DNA from 4 places in the Paenibacillus vulneris genome. Region 2 is predicted to be linked to each of the others. Evidence: predicted binding sites of a transcription regulator. Region 2 holds the regulator's gene; each other region holds the start of a gene.
The links. Region 2 encodes Rex, which represses fermentation and respiration genes when NADH is low (regulators of the CRP and FNR family bind a similar motif). Its sites were predicted from a motif close to TTGTGAAATATTTCACAA; they were not measured.

Region 1 (3,128 bases), on a different contig from region 2:
ATCGTAAGAATCACGGGACAGTGATCGCTGCCGAAGATTTCCGTATCTATTTGCGCATCCAGCAAGAAGGGAGCAAGTCGGGAGGAAGCCAGAAAATAATCAATGCGCCATCCGATATTCCGCTCCCTTACCTTGGGCATGAAGGACCACCAGCTGTAGACATCTGTCCGGTCAGGGTAGAAATGCCGGAACGTATCGAGAAATCCCGCCTCCAGAAGCTGCGTCATTTTCTCCCGTTCCTCCGGAGTGAAGCCGGAATTGTTTTGATTGGACTTCGGATTTTTTAGGTCTATTTCCTGATGCGCCACATTCAGGTCCCCGCAAACGATAACAGGCTTCTGTTCGTCCAGCTGTTGAAGGTAGGCGCGGAACCTTTCCTCCCACTCCAGTCTGTACGCCAACCGGGACAGGTCGCGACGGGCATTGGGAGTATACACATTGACTAGATAAAATGATTCGAATTCCAGCGTGAGAATCCTGCCCTCTTCTTCTTGGTCCTCTTCGATGCCGTATCGCACGGAAAGCGGCTCTATCTTGGTAAAGACGGCGGTGCCGGAGTACCCCTTCTTAACGGCGTAATTCCAATATTGATAGTAGGAATCTCCTAGCTCCAGGCTAATTTGTCCTTCCTGCAGCTTCGTCTCCTGAACACAGAATATATCGGCTCCGCATTCCTTGAAATAATCGTAAAAACCTTTGTTAACACAAGCACGTAAACCATTGACGTTCCAGGATACCAGTTTCATTGCTTTATCTCCTTACCGCTTACTTGTCATCTATTTATTCAGTGTATCATAGATTGATAGTTCAAGTAGAGGTGAATGGTTCGTACCTGGATGCGTGGAGGGAGAGGACGCAAAAAAAACCGCCCGCGGGTTACCGGCGGACGGGTTGTTCCTTCTGCTGCTGATTTTTCATGTACTTATCCATTGATAAGCTTGCGTTTACAGCGGCGGGGCGGACTTGAAGCCTTCGGTCGATGCTTTGCGTCCCCAAGGCGTACCGAGGAAAGGCAGCGCCCAGCGGTCTAACCCGTACCAGCCTGCATTTTTCCATGCCAGCACCAGCCATGTGGCCAAAATAAATAAAATCGGGTTCGTGCTCAAGGTTCCGGCGAATAAGAAGCTGGCGTTCATAACGCCGCCGAAGAAGGCTGCGATGCCGGTTAACAGACCCAGGATCAATCCGAGTCCTACGAGCAGCTCGCCGAAGGCGACAACGAATCCGAACACCTTGGCATTCGGCAGTACGAAGTGCTCCAGAAAGCCCGCATACCAGCCGGTAACATCCTTGCCGGCCTCGGCTTTGGCCAATGCCCCCTTGATAAATCCTGTTAGAGCGGTTCCCGCTTTATCGCCGGTCCATGCAGGGTTCGTTATTTTTCCCCACCCGGATGTAACCCAAGTGTAGCCGACATAGAGGCGAATGATTAACCAAATCACACCTGCCCGGGTGCTGCTGAATAAAAAATGGGAAACGGGATTCTCGGGTATTACGATTTCGTGCTTGCTCATGGAATAACCTCCTCAATGTAAAACCGTTCGCTGTGGGATATATTGGATGGCTTTATTGTAGCTGGAGCTCGAATAATTATATGTGATATTTATCACAAGATGCCTGAGAATGTATTATTTCCATCATCATGGCTGTAGCATCCAAGAAGTTCCAGGGCTTATAAGGCTTTCCTTACTCCGGTAGGTTATAATCGTATCATGACGAAAAGGAGGAGGAGCAGAATGAGAATCGTAACGATTTCCGGCAGCTTGCGCAAGGAATCCTCTAATACAAGGCTGCTGCAGGCCGCAGAGGCTTTGGTGCCGGAGGGGATGGAGCTGGTTAGCTTTGAGGGGATAGGGGATCTCCCGCATTTTAATCCCGACTTGGATGGAGATGCTCCACCGGCTTCGGTAGCTGTATGGCGAAAGACGCTGCAAGCGGCAGATGGAGTGATGATCTGTACGCCGGAATATGCGAATGGAGTGCCCGGCGTTCTGAAGAACGCGTTGGATTGGCTGGTCTCGTCGGGAGAGCTGATGAATAAACCGACGGCCGCCATAAGCGCTTCCCCGCTAGCGACAGGAGGGAAGGTGGCTCATGCTTCCCTGATGCTGACTTTAGGCATGCTAACCGCTCACCTGTTCGAAGGAGGACAGCTGTCGATTCCACTCGTATCCAAAAAGATCAACGATCGGGGCGAATGGACGGATGCGGAAGCGGCTGAGGAGATAAGGCGATTGCTTGTAAGGATGTCGGATGCGGTACTGAAGCGGGGAAGCGAGTGAAGGATTCCTTTCGAGACGTGAGTCTCTAGGTTTACTCACCTGGTCGAAATTGGAAGGGCGAGAAAACGGGTTCAAGTGGAACTTTTTCGGGTAACCAATCGTATAGAAGAAAGAGAGCCCTGCAGGCTTGTCCGGACGCTGGAGACGTAACGGAGGCAAACGCTGAGGGCTTCAAAAAATAGTTGCGCGATGCTTCTATTTGCTGTCGGTCATCACAGCTTGGTACTGCTCTTCCGACAGGATGCGTTTCGCTGTGACAAAACGCTTGGCGTAGTAGGAATCGCTAAGCTTGGTCACGGTAACGCCTTTGTTTGTGGCGGAATGGTAGAACTTTCCGTCACCAACATAAATACCGACATGTGAGATTCCTTTGCCATCCGTGTTATAGAACACAAGATCGCCTGGGCGTAGCTCATCTTGGGACACCGTTGTACCGATCGCTGCTTGTCCTTTAGACGTATGAGGCAAATCGATATCGAATTTTGCGAAGACGAAGGAAGTGTAGCCGGAGCAATCAAAGCCTTTTGCTGTGGTGCCCGCCCATTTATAAGGCGCTCCCAGCTCTTCGTTCACGGCTTGACTTAGCGGCGTTTCCGCAAAAGCGCTTCCTACTTGAATGCTGCAAAACAGTGCCACAGAAACGGCAAAACCAAAAAACTTTTTCAAAGGAAATTTTCCCCTTCCGATGCCTACGAGGTTAGCTTAAGGGTTCGGTTGAAGGCTCCCTATGATCACTCTGTTGCGAGATCAATTCACCCGGGTATTTGGATCCCCCGTTTTCCGCTGTGGAAATTCGGCAATATGTACGTTATTTTTGTTACGACTACAACAATTCGATCAAATATG
Region 2 (3,128 bases):
GTGGATTATTTAAAAAAGCGGTATCCAAATCTAGTAAAGGAGAAGCACCCAGTCAGCGGGAAAACTATGAAATAATGGAGGATCTACGCGCTCTGCACGGCATTACAGACCTGTTAGCCATCGCGGGAATACCACGGTCCAGTTATTACAAATGGCGAGCCACACAGCCTCAGCGCAATGCAAGACAAGACAAGGATCATGAGATTAAGGAGCATATGATGGCCATTCATTTTGCGCATCCCGACTTCGGCTACCCTCGTATGACGACCGCCTTGTGGGAGGCAGGATACAGTGTGAATCATAAGAAAGTATGGCGATTGATGAGGGAGTTATCGATCCAATCAGTCATTCGAAAGAAGCGGAAACAGTCCAGTTATACCCCTTCTGTTGTGTATCCGAATCGTTTAAGGCGTCAATTCCATGCCACAGCGCCCCAACAAAAAATGGTGACCGATATTACATATATTTCTGACGGTACCAACTTTCATTATCTGTCCGTCATTCAAGATTTATTCAACAACGAGATAGTCGCTTGGCAATTGTCAGAACGTAACGATGTCCAGCTCGTGCTTGATACCGTTACGCAGTGGACAAGAAAAAGAGAGAAGCCGTGCTCCATTCGGATCAGGGCTTCCAATATACGTCTCAGGCGTACAACACACGATTAGAGGCATTCGGCGTAAAAGGCAGCCACTCTCGCAAAGCAACCTGCCTGGATAACGCATGCATCGAATCCTTCTTTTCGCATCTCAAAACAGAGAAGTTGTACCTTAAACAGTGTAATTCAGGAGCGGAGATCCAGCAAGCGGTGGAAGAATACATTTACTATTACAACTACCACCGCTTTCAAGCTAAATTAAAACAACGCGCACCGATTGAATATCGATGCGCGCTGGCAGCGTAGCTTTTTTCATTTGTCTACTTGACAGGGGTATGACCATTTGTAGGCTTTTTTATATTTCGGCAGCGTCGCGTTTATTCAATCCAAATAATAGGCTAAGCTTTGCAGCTCGGTTGTAAAATCCGCATGATGAACCCGAATTTCATTGGGTACCTTGATAATCATTGGCGCAAAATTCAGTATCGCTTCTACCCCGGCCTCAACGAACTGATTAGCCACATTTTGCGCTTCCGCCGCAGGTACGGTAATGATCCCGATACGAACATGAAGCGATTGGATCGTTTCCTTCAGCTCGTTCATCGGCTTGACCTTCAGATTGTTGATGGATTCGCCTACTTTAGTCTCGGAAGCGTCGAACACAGCAACAATTTTCATATTGTCCTTTAAATAAGCATTGTAATTGCACAACGCCCGGCCCAAGTTCCCCGCACCGACCAAAGCAACCGGAATCACCTTATCCAGCTTTAAAATTTGACGTATTTTTTCGATCAAATAAGCGACATCGTAACCGATTCCTTTTTTGCCGAACTCGCCGAAATAAGCTAAATCCTTGCGGATTTGCGCAGGATTCAAGTCAAGCTTCTGACCCAAATCCTGCGAGGATACCGTATGGACGCTCTTCTTGCTCAGTTCATTAAGAAACCGTAAATAAATAGGCAGTCTTCGAACCACTGCTTCGGATATTTTTAATGTTTTCATGCACCGTTTTCCCCCATCCACTGCTTAATTCTTGATACCAATTGTTTGGTTGGCATGTGTTCGATTTTGGGGCCGGGCAGCGAGTACAAAAAGTACTTCCCATAAGTCGTATCAATGACGCGAGTGTCATAAATGATAACAATGCCTTTGTCCTTGGCCGTCCGCACCAATCTTCCGAAGCCTTGCTTGAAACGGATCACCGCTTGCGGAACCGATAGCTTCATGAAAGCATTCTGATTCAGCTTTTTCAAATTTTCCGTTTTGGCTTCCACCAAGGGATGGTTAGGCGGCTGGAATGGCAGTCTGACGATAGCCAGACACGTAAGAGCATCTCCAGGTATATCTACTCCTTCCCAGAAGCTGCTCGTTCCCAACAAGACGCTTGCGGGATTATTCTGGAATAATCGGGTCAATTTGCTGCGATTACTGCTGTCGACACCCTGTCCCAATACTTGAATCCCGAACGGGCTCAGAACGTCCTTTAAAGCCGCGTGAGCAAGCTTCAGCATTCTATTGGACGTAAATAATACGAGCATCCTCCCCTTGGTCTCGAGAGCTACTTCAGCCAGAGACTGGGTCAAATGATCGACAAATTGCTTCTCCCCTGAATTTCCCCGAATACTAGGGAAATCTCTCGGTATCGCTACCAGCGCCTGCTGGCGGTAATTGAACGGAGACGGGAGCTGTACCGTCTTCAGCTTGCCGTCAGTATCTTTGATATCCAGTCCCAGCTGCTCGGCGGTATAATCGAAGGACTTGCCCACAGACAAAGTGGCTGACGTCATAATGACGCTATCCTTTACATCGAAAAATTGCTGCTGCAGCATCGGGCTGACATCGATAGGTACGCATACCAGCTGCAGCGACTTGCTCTTATTGAATTGTCCCGCTTCCAGCCAATAAACATAATTATCATCAGGCATCGTCATGAAGAAATGCAAATTATCGCGTTGACGATACAGCTCCTTGACAGCCCCGGAGATATCGGTAACTGTGCCTTGCAAATCCAGCTCCTCTTGCATTTCCTTCATTTCGGAAAGGAGCTTATCCAGCTTTTTCAATACCTCTGTCGCATTGAGATAAATGTTATCCTCATGTACAAGCAGCTTGTCCCATGCCGCCGGCGTTTCCCCTTTTTTGATCCGGTAGACAAGCTGCCCTCCTTCCGTCTGGGAAGGATCGGAGCGGACCGCCAGTAATTGGTACAGCAGCTCAGAGAGCTCATCCCAATCTTCCTTGATCTTCACTAGCTTGGGGGTGATGGCATCGATGGTTTCGCACCAGGACTGCGCTTTCTCCGAAGGCTCCCTTTGCAGACGTGCATGCAGCGTCGATAACTGTCCGCTTCGCCCGTCCTTATATAACCACCATAGAGTATTCAGGAAAGACCCGTAAAAAAGCTCAATCCCAAGATGCTTGCTGGCTACTTCTTCAAAGTGATGCGCTTCATCGATGACAAGGTGCTTGTAGCTAGGTAAGAGGCGGTTCTCCGCCTTCGTATCCGTAAATAGCATCGAGTGGTTTGTTA
Region 3 (3,128 bases), on a different contig from region 2:
GGCAGCCAAACGTTGGTCAGCCATTTGGTAACGATCCCATGCTATTTTTGCCAAGCTTCTCTTTAAGGGATTGCTTAGATGACGCAGGTTTAAGGATTGGTAATTGCGGGATGTCCGGGAATTCGGTACAATGATTCATAGCTATAAATAATATGAGATATGAGGGGGGAGCCTAAGGTGAAGCCGGAATATTGTACTACGTCGCAGCACCCGAAATGGTTCGGCCTCGCTGTTCAAGCACTTATCATTATGTCTAAGGAGAACGTTAATACAGCTTGTCCGAGCATCGAGCTTGCCAAATACCTTCAATCTGAGCCTTCTTTGCTGCGCCGTATTCTTGCCGTTCTTGCCAAGGAAGGGTTTATCGGAACCAGGGAAGGTCGCGCCGGCGGTTATCACTTACAGAAACCACCGGAGTCCATTCGTTTGGTAGATATCTATGATGTATTTCGTACAGGCAGCAAGCTATGCTTTGGTATTACTGAAACAGCGGGCACGCATCCTTTTGGCTGCAGCATGAAATCCGTGCTTGAGGAAATCACTAATGAAATGGATGAAAGCATGCGCGGAGTTTTGAGCAAGTACACGATAGCGGATATTGCCAATCAATTGGAAACAAAAACTTAACATGAGCCTAGGCAATAAGACAGTTGACAACGGCCAGCACAGAGTCTATACTGTGCAATATAATCAACAGTTTAATGCTGAAGCATGATGCATATTTTTTTGGGATATACTGTGCTTTATTCCACACAGTTTCCTGATATGAATTTATGCACTCATTCTTCCAGCTGCTCAGGTCATTGTTTTTTTGCTGCAGCTGTCAATCGCTGATAAGCATTAGCTAGCGTTTGAAGCTGTGCTACATCATAAACAGCAGTTAATTTAAGGAGGATTTCATATGTCAACTTCAACTCAAACCGGGACCAATTCCCCGCTATTCACAGATGTTATTCGCGAACGCCGTTCTGTACGTCACTATGACAAATCGGTCCGTTTGTCCCACGAGCAAATTAAGGAGCTGCTGAAGGAAGCAACGCTTGCACCTTCCTCCTCCAATGTTCAGCCTTGGCGTTTCCTCGTTATCGAAACGGAAGAGCTGAAGGAGAAGCTGCTTCCGATCGCTTTTAACCAGTCTCAGGTTACTGAAGCGGCAGCGGTAATCGCTGTATTGGGGGATACGGAAGGCTATAAAAAAGCCGACGAAATTTACGGTGAAGCAGTAAAACGCGGCTTTATGCCGGAAGATACGGCCAAATCCTTCGCGGAAAGAACCGTGAGCATGTACGGCGCGCTTCCGAAAGAGATTTTGAATAAAATCATTTACACTGACGGCGGTATTGTTTCCCAGCAGCTGATGCTGGTTGCACGCGCTCATGGCTACGATACGGTTCCAATGGGCGGCTACGACGCGGCCAAACTTAAGGAAGCCTTCAACATCAGTGACCGGTACCTTCCGATCATGCTGATAGCGCTCGGCAAAGCCGCAAAACCAGGCCATCCGACGACACGCTTGCCGATTGAGGAGATTACCTTCTTTAACGAAATGCCCGCAAACTAATGAGTAACGACCTTCGAACCGGTACGATCATGTACGGGACCTCGAAGGTCTTTTTTTCCTATTCTATAAAAATGCTTACATCTATCTGTTTACCTAGAAAATAAGTCAGAATCAGGAACACGAAAATAAACCTTTTCACGAAGCAATATAAGAAACTGCCTTGTATTGTGATTGTTTTCACATACAATTCACTTACATTCCGTTAAACTTGGAGCTACATAAGACATTATAAGGCTTAAGCCAAACGGAGGGGTACCTATGAGACAGCAGGACAATATGAGCAAGAGCTTTACGACGATCGGGCATCCGCTGTACGAATTTAACGAAGCGGTTCAGCGCTTGAGAGAAGAGCACGCCATGCTCGAGGAAGGCTTAAGCGAACTCTGCGCTGCAGCCAAGAAGATAGGCGGGGAGGAACAAGTCGCCGATTGGACCGGCACGCTCCGTGAATTGAGGGCAAAGGCTGAAGCGTTTCAGCAAGAGCTGGAGGCCCACAGCCAATGGGAGGAGAAGAAGATGTTTCCGATGATTGCCTGGTATTTCGGAGAGGAGCTGGATCAATTTCCGCTGATGGAACAGGAGCATGAGCTGGCCGAGCAATGCATCAGAGCCTTCTTCAAAGCCGTTGACAGAGTCCATCATGCCGTGCGCCGCCCGGAGGCACAGGATATAGCGGCTTATTTGCTGCAGGCCAGCTCGATATTAAAGCATCATTTTCGCAAGGAAGAGGAGATCATCGAGGCGCTGGAAGACCGTTCGAACAGGTTCGGCTATTAGGCGGCAGGGAGGGATTTCTATGGGCTTCGCCCAACCGGATCAAATCGCGCTGCGCACTGTGCAGGCCGGCGTGAAGAAAGCGAATCTTCCTCTGTCTGCCCAGCTTCCGCTCGGGTTCGCCGCCGGCGCATTCATCTCACTTGGTTTTCTTCTTGCGATCCGCGTAAGCGCGGGCCTTCCTCCAGAATGGGAGGGCTTCCGGAGCTTTCTCGGGGCCGCCGTTTTTCCGTTAGGTCTGATATTGTGTCTGGTAGCCGGCGGGGAGCTGCTGACAGGCAACATGATGGCCCTGCCCTTCGCCTGCATGGCGGGAAAAGCTTCTTTCCGGCGAGTGGCTGCCAACTGGCTGGTCATTACGCTGAGTAACTTCGCTGGCGCGATCTTCGTTGCCTATGTGTTTGGCCACCTCGCCGGGATGATGGAGCATGGGCCGTATTTGGCCTACATGACTGGATTAACGCATGCGAAGCTGGAGGAACCCTTCCTGACCGCGATGATCTCGGGGATCGGCTGCAATTGGCTTGTCTCCCTGGCTGTCTGGATCGCTTACGGCTCGGATGACGGTGCAGGCTTGGTTGCTGGCGTCTGGTTTCCGGTCATGGCGTTTGTAGCGCTTGGCTTCCAGCATGTGGTCGCTAATATGTTTCTCATTCCTGCGGCCATCTTTGCGGGGGAGGCGACCTGGCGGGAGTTTGCGGCTAATTTTGTTCCTGTTTTTATTGGGAATGCGGTAGGAGGCTGCTTGTTTGTGGCAGGAATTTATCATGTGGCATATAAGCGGAAGCTGCAA
Region 4 (3,128 bases), on a different contig from region 2:
TCCATTGCCTGGGTGTCCTTGGCTTTATTGGCGTAGTAGGTCAGGAACGCCGCAGAAATAAACAGAATACTGACCAGCGACAGCACCACGACGGACCAGGCGTAGGGACTGGTGAACAGCTTGCCGTACAGAAGATTAACCTGTCCGTCCTGCTCCTGGATAAATCCCCCTTCCGAGAGGGTCAGCACGATGGACAATGCCGCCGGAATGAACAGGCCGCTAGCGCCATACAGCAGCAAATAGATGCTGTTGTCCTTGGCTCCATAAGTGCTGAACGCGTAATAGGAGCCGCGAATGGCAAGCAGGATGATCGCAATGCTGCCGGGCAGCAGCAGGGCGGTACCCAGGTAGTAGGCCGTATCAGGGAAAAAGCCGACGATTCCGACCATGAAGAAGATGAGGAATACGTTCGTAACCTCCCACACGGGGGACAAATACCTCTCGATGATGCCATGCACGAGATGCTTTCTTCCCGTTATCATACTGTAATAACTGAAAAATCCGGCGCCGAAGTCAATCGAGGCGACGATCAAATATCCATAAAGGAAGATCCAGAGTACCGTGATGCCGATAATTTCGATATTCATCTCATTTCGCCCCCCTCCAGGCCTCGTCCGGCCAATTCCTTCTCTGCCGAGTTGCTCCTGAACATTTTGCGAAGCACAGCCCATACCGTAACTCCCAATACCAGGTACAATAGGGCGAACAGCAGCAGCATCCAATCCACATTCGCGGATGTGGTGGCTCCGTGCACGGTTTTCATATAACCGCGGAGAATCCAGGGCTGCCGTCCGACCTCGGCCAATATCCAGCCGCATTCGATTGCAAGCATAGCCAGAGGTCCGGAAGCCACAATACAGCGCAGCAGCCAGCGGGGCAGCTCGCCCCCCACGGTACGGCGGGCTCTTCGGGCGAACAGAATGTACGCCAGGCACAGCACGATCAGGAGGCTGCCGATGGCCACCATCATATCAAACAAGTAATGAATATAGAGCGGAGGCCGCTCATCCGGAGGAATGTCGTTCAATCCGGTTACAACGGCATTCGGCTTGCCGAAGGCAAGAATACTCAAGGCGAATGGAAGCTTAAGCCCATAACGGACTTCATGGTTTTCATCGAGAATTCCGCCGAGGACCAGCGGAGCCCGAGCAGTTGTCTCGAAGTGCCATTCCGCGGCGGCAAGCTTCTCCGGCTGATATTCGGCAAGGAACTTGCCGGACATATCCCCGATGACGGCCGTCAGCACGGAGAACACTAGTCCGGCGAGCATCGTCAGCTTCAATGCTTTGGTGTAATAAGCATGTCTTTTCCCTGCAAGCAGCGACACAGCGGCGATGGCCGCCAGCAAAAACGCGCTGGTCATATAGGCGGAAGACAGTACGTGAGCGGTCTTGCTAGGCGTTGCCGGGTTAAACATAGCGACCAGCGGGTCGATATCGATGATGGTTCGCCCCTCCAGCTTGAAGCCTTGAGGCGTATTCATAAAGGCGTTCACCACAGTAATAAAAAAAGCGGATAACGAGGATCCGATAATGACCGGGATGACGATGGAGAAATGGGTCCACGGATTGCGGAAACGATCCCAAGTATATAAATAAATGCCCAGAAAAATAGCTTCAAAGAAAAAGGCGAAGGTCTCCATGAACAGCGGCAGGGCGATAGCTTGACCGGCAATCTGCATGAAGCTCGGCCACAGCAAATTCAGCTGCATCCCTATGCAAGTTCCGGTGACTACCCCTACGGCGACGGAGATGACGAAGCCGCGTGCCCAGCGGCGGGCCAACAATTGGTAGTGTGGGTCCTTCAGCTTGATTCCAAGAAACTCCGCAATGGCAATCATCACGGGAACGCCCACCCCGATCGTGGCGAACAGGATGTGAAAGCCCAAGGTAAGCCCTGTCAATATGCGGCTGTACACCGCAGGATCGTAGGACATCATAATCAGCTCCTTATGTCATTAGGCAGGATATGGATTATTGTTATCCTTTTCCTTCAATGTTAGTATAAGAATGTGAATGTGATTTAATTCACATGTCTTGAGGGAATGGTACTGACGTTGACAGACGACGTGAACGCTGATATGTTGAACGAAAAGCAGGGCGGCAGGGAGCTTGGTAAGCGAGGCTTGTAATGCTCAAAAGATGGGAGCGGGTACATGAGCAGGTCCGTCTTTTGGCTCTCTATGACTTCAAGCATGGCTATGATTGCTGAAGATAGTCATACATCATTTGAAACCGGATTCATCCCCTGGAGGGGAACGGTCGATGTTCATCGATTATTCATTATGTCATGAGTAAGGAGAAGCGATTGTGTATAAAGTGCTGTTGGTAGATGACGAAATGTATGTAAGGAAGGGCTTGATGAGCTTAATCGATTGGGAGCAGCTGGGCTATGTTATCGCCGGGGAGGCGGAGAATGGCCAAGAGGCTCTTAAGCTTATAAAGGAGCTGGAGCCGGACCTGGTCATCATAGATATCCGTATGCCGGTCCTTGACGGTTTGGACGTGATAGGGACTGTGGCGGAGCAGGAGGGGAGTCAGCCCAGCTTCATTATTATAAGCGGTTACCACGATTTCAAGTATGCGCAGCAAGCGCTTCGCTACGGCGTTGTCGATTACATATTGAAGCCGATTGACGAAGAGGAGCTCCAGGGCACTCTGCTTAAGCTATGCGATACGATCAACATGAGGAGACTGACCCGGATAAGCAAGGGCAGGCGTGTCGGAGGGTCTGTGCTGGAGCTGCTTATCCAGGGACAAGTAAAGCAGGAGGACGAACCGGAGCTGCTGTCGGCTCTGCGTATGGAGGATGCTGCCCGATTCTGCTGCGCTCTCATTGAGCTGCGCTTGAAAGGGGATACATTACCGGCGCCCCGACAGGAGCACGTTATAGATTGCATTCTTCAAGTGTTCAACGTGCCCGGTATGTCCGTTGACCGAATTCCTCTGATACAGCATGCTGACGGTAAATACAGCCTCCTCATCCACTACGCGTGGCTGGAGAGCTTTGACCAGAGACTGGAGATCAGCCTTCGAGCCTTGCAGGGAAGCTTAACGAAGCTGGCCCATGGGACGGTAACCATCTTCGCCGGAAAACCGGTGAGCAGGCTGACGGAGGTGAGGGAGTCC

Region 1: the regulator Rex is predicted to act here: its motif matches at 1,595-1,612, upstream of ABEA66_RS04345 (DoxX family membrane protein).
Region 3: the regulator Rex is predicted to act here: its motif matches at 1,727-1,744, upstream of ABEA66_RS03050 (hemerythrin domain-containing protein).
Region 4: the regulator Rex is predicted to act here: its motif matches at 2,016-2,033, upstream of ABEA66_RS05605 (cytochrome ubiquinol oxidase subunit I).

The regions. Positions count from the first base shown of each region.
Region 1 is NZ_BAABJG010000004.1:32,673-35,800, reverse strand. It holds gene ABEA66_RS04350 (exodeoxyribonuclease III) at 1-746, opposite strand, end outside; gene ABEA66_RS04345 (DoxX family membrane protein) at 945-1,514, opposite strand; gene ABEA66_RS04340 (NADPH-dependent FMN reductase) at 1,737-2,282, shown strand; gene ABEA66_RS04335 (C40 family peptidase) at 2,478-2,948, opposite strand; cyclic di-AMP (ydaO/yuaA leader) riboswitch at 2,954-3,091, opposite strand.
Region 2 is NZ_BAABJG010000011.1:11-3,138, forward strand. It holds partial or broken gene ABEA66_RS10920 (IS3 family transposase) at 1-668, shown strand, start outside; gene ABEA66_RS36315 (IS3 family transposase) at 611-904, shown strand; gene ABEA66_RS10925 (redox-sensing transcriptional repressor Rex) at 980-1,600, opposite strand; gene dinG (ATP-dependent DNA helicase DinG) at 1,597-3,128, opposite strand, start outside.
Region 3 is NZ_BAABJG010000003.1:355,357-358,484, forward strand. It holds gene ABEA66_RS03040 (RrF2 family transcriptional regulator) at 178-627, shown strand; gene ABEA66_RS03045 (nitroreductase family protein) at 902-1,561, shown strand; gene ABEA66_RS03050 (hemerythrin domain-containing protein) at 1,820-2,338, shown strand; gene ABEA66_RS03055 (formate/nitrite transporter family protein) at 2,358-3,128, shown strand, end outside.
Region 4 is NZ_BAABJG010000006.1:40,390-43,517, reverse strand. It holds gene ABEA66_RS05610 (cytochrome d ubiquinol oxidase subunit II) at 1-587, opposite strand, end outside; gene ABEA66_RS05605 (cytochrome ubiquinol oxidase subunit I) at 584-1,939, opposite strand; gene ABEA66_RS05600 (response regulator) at 2,310-3,128, shown strand, end outside.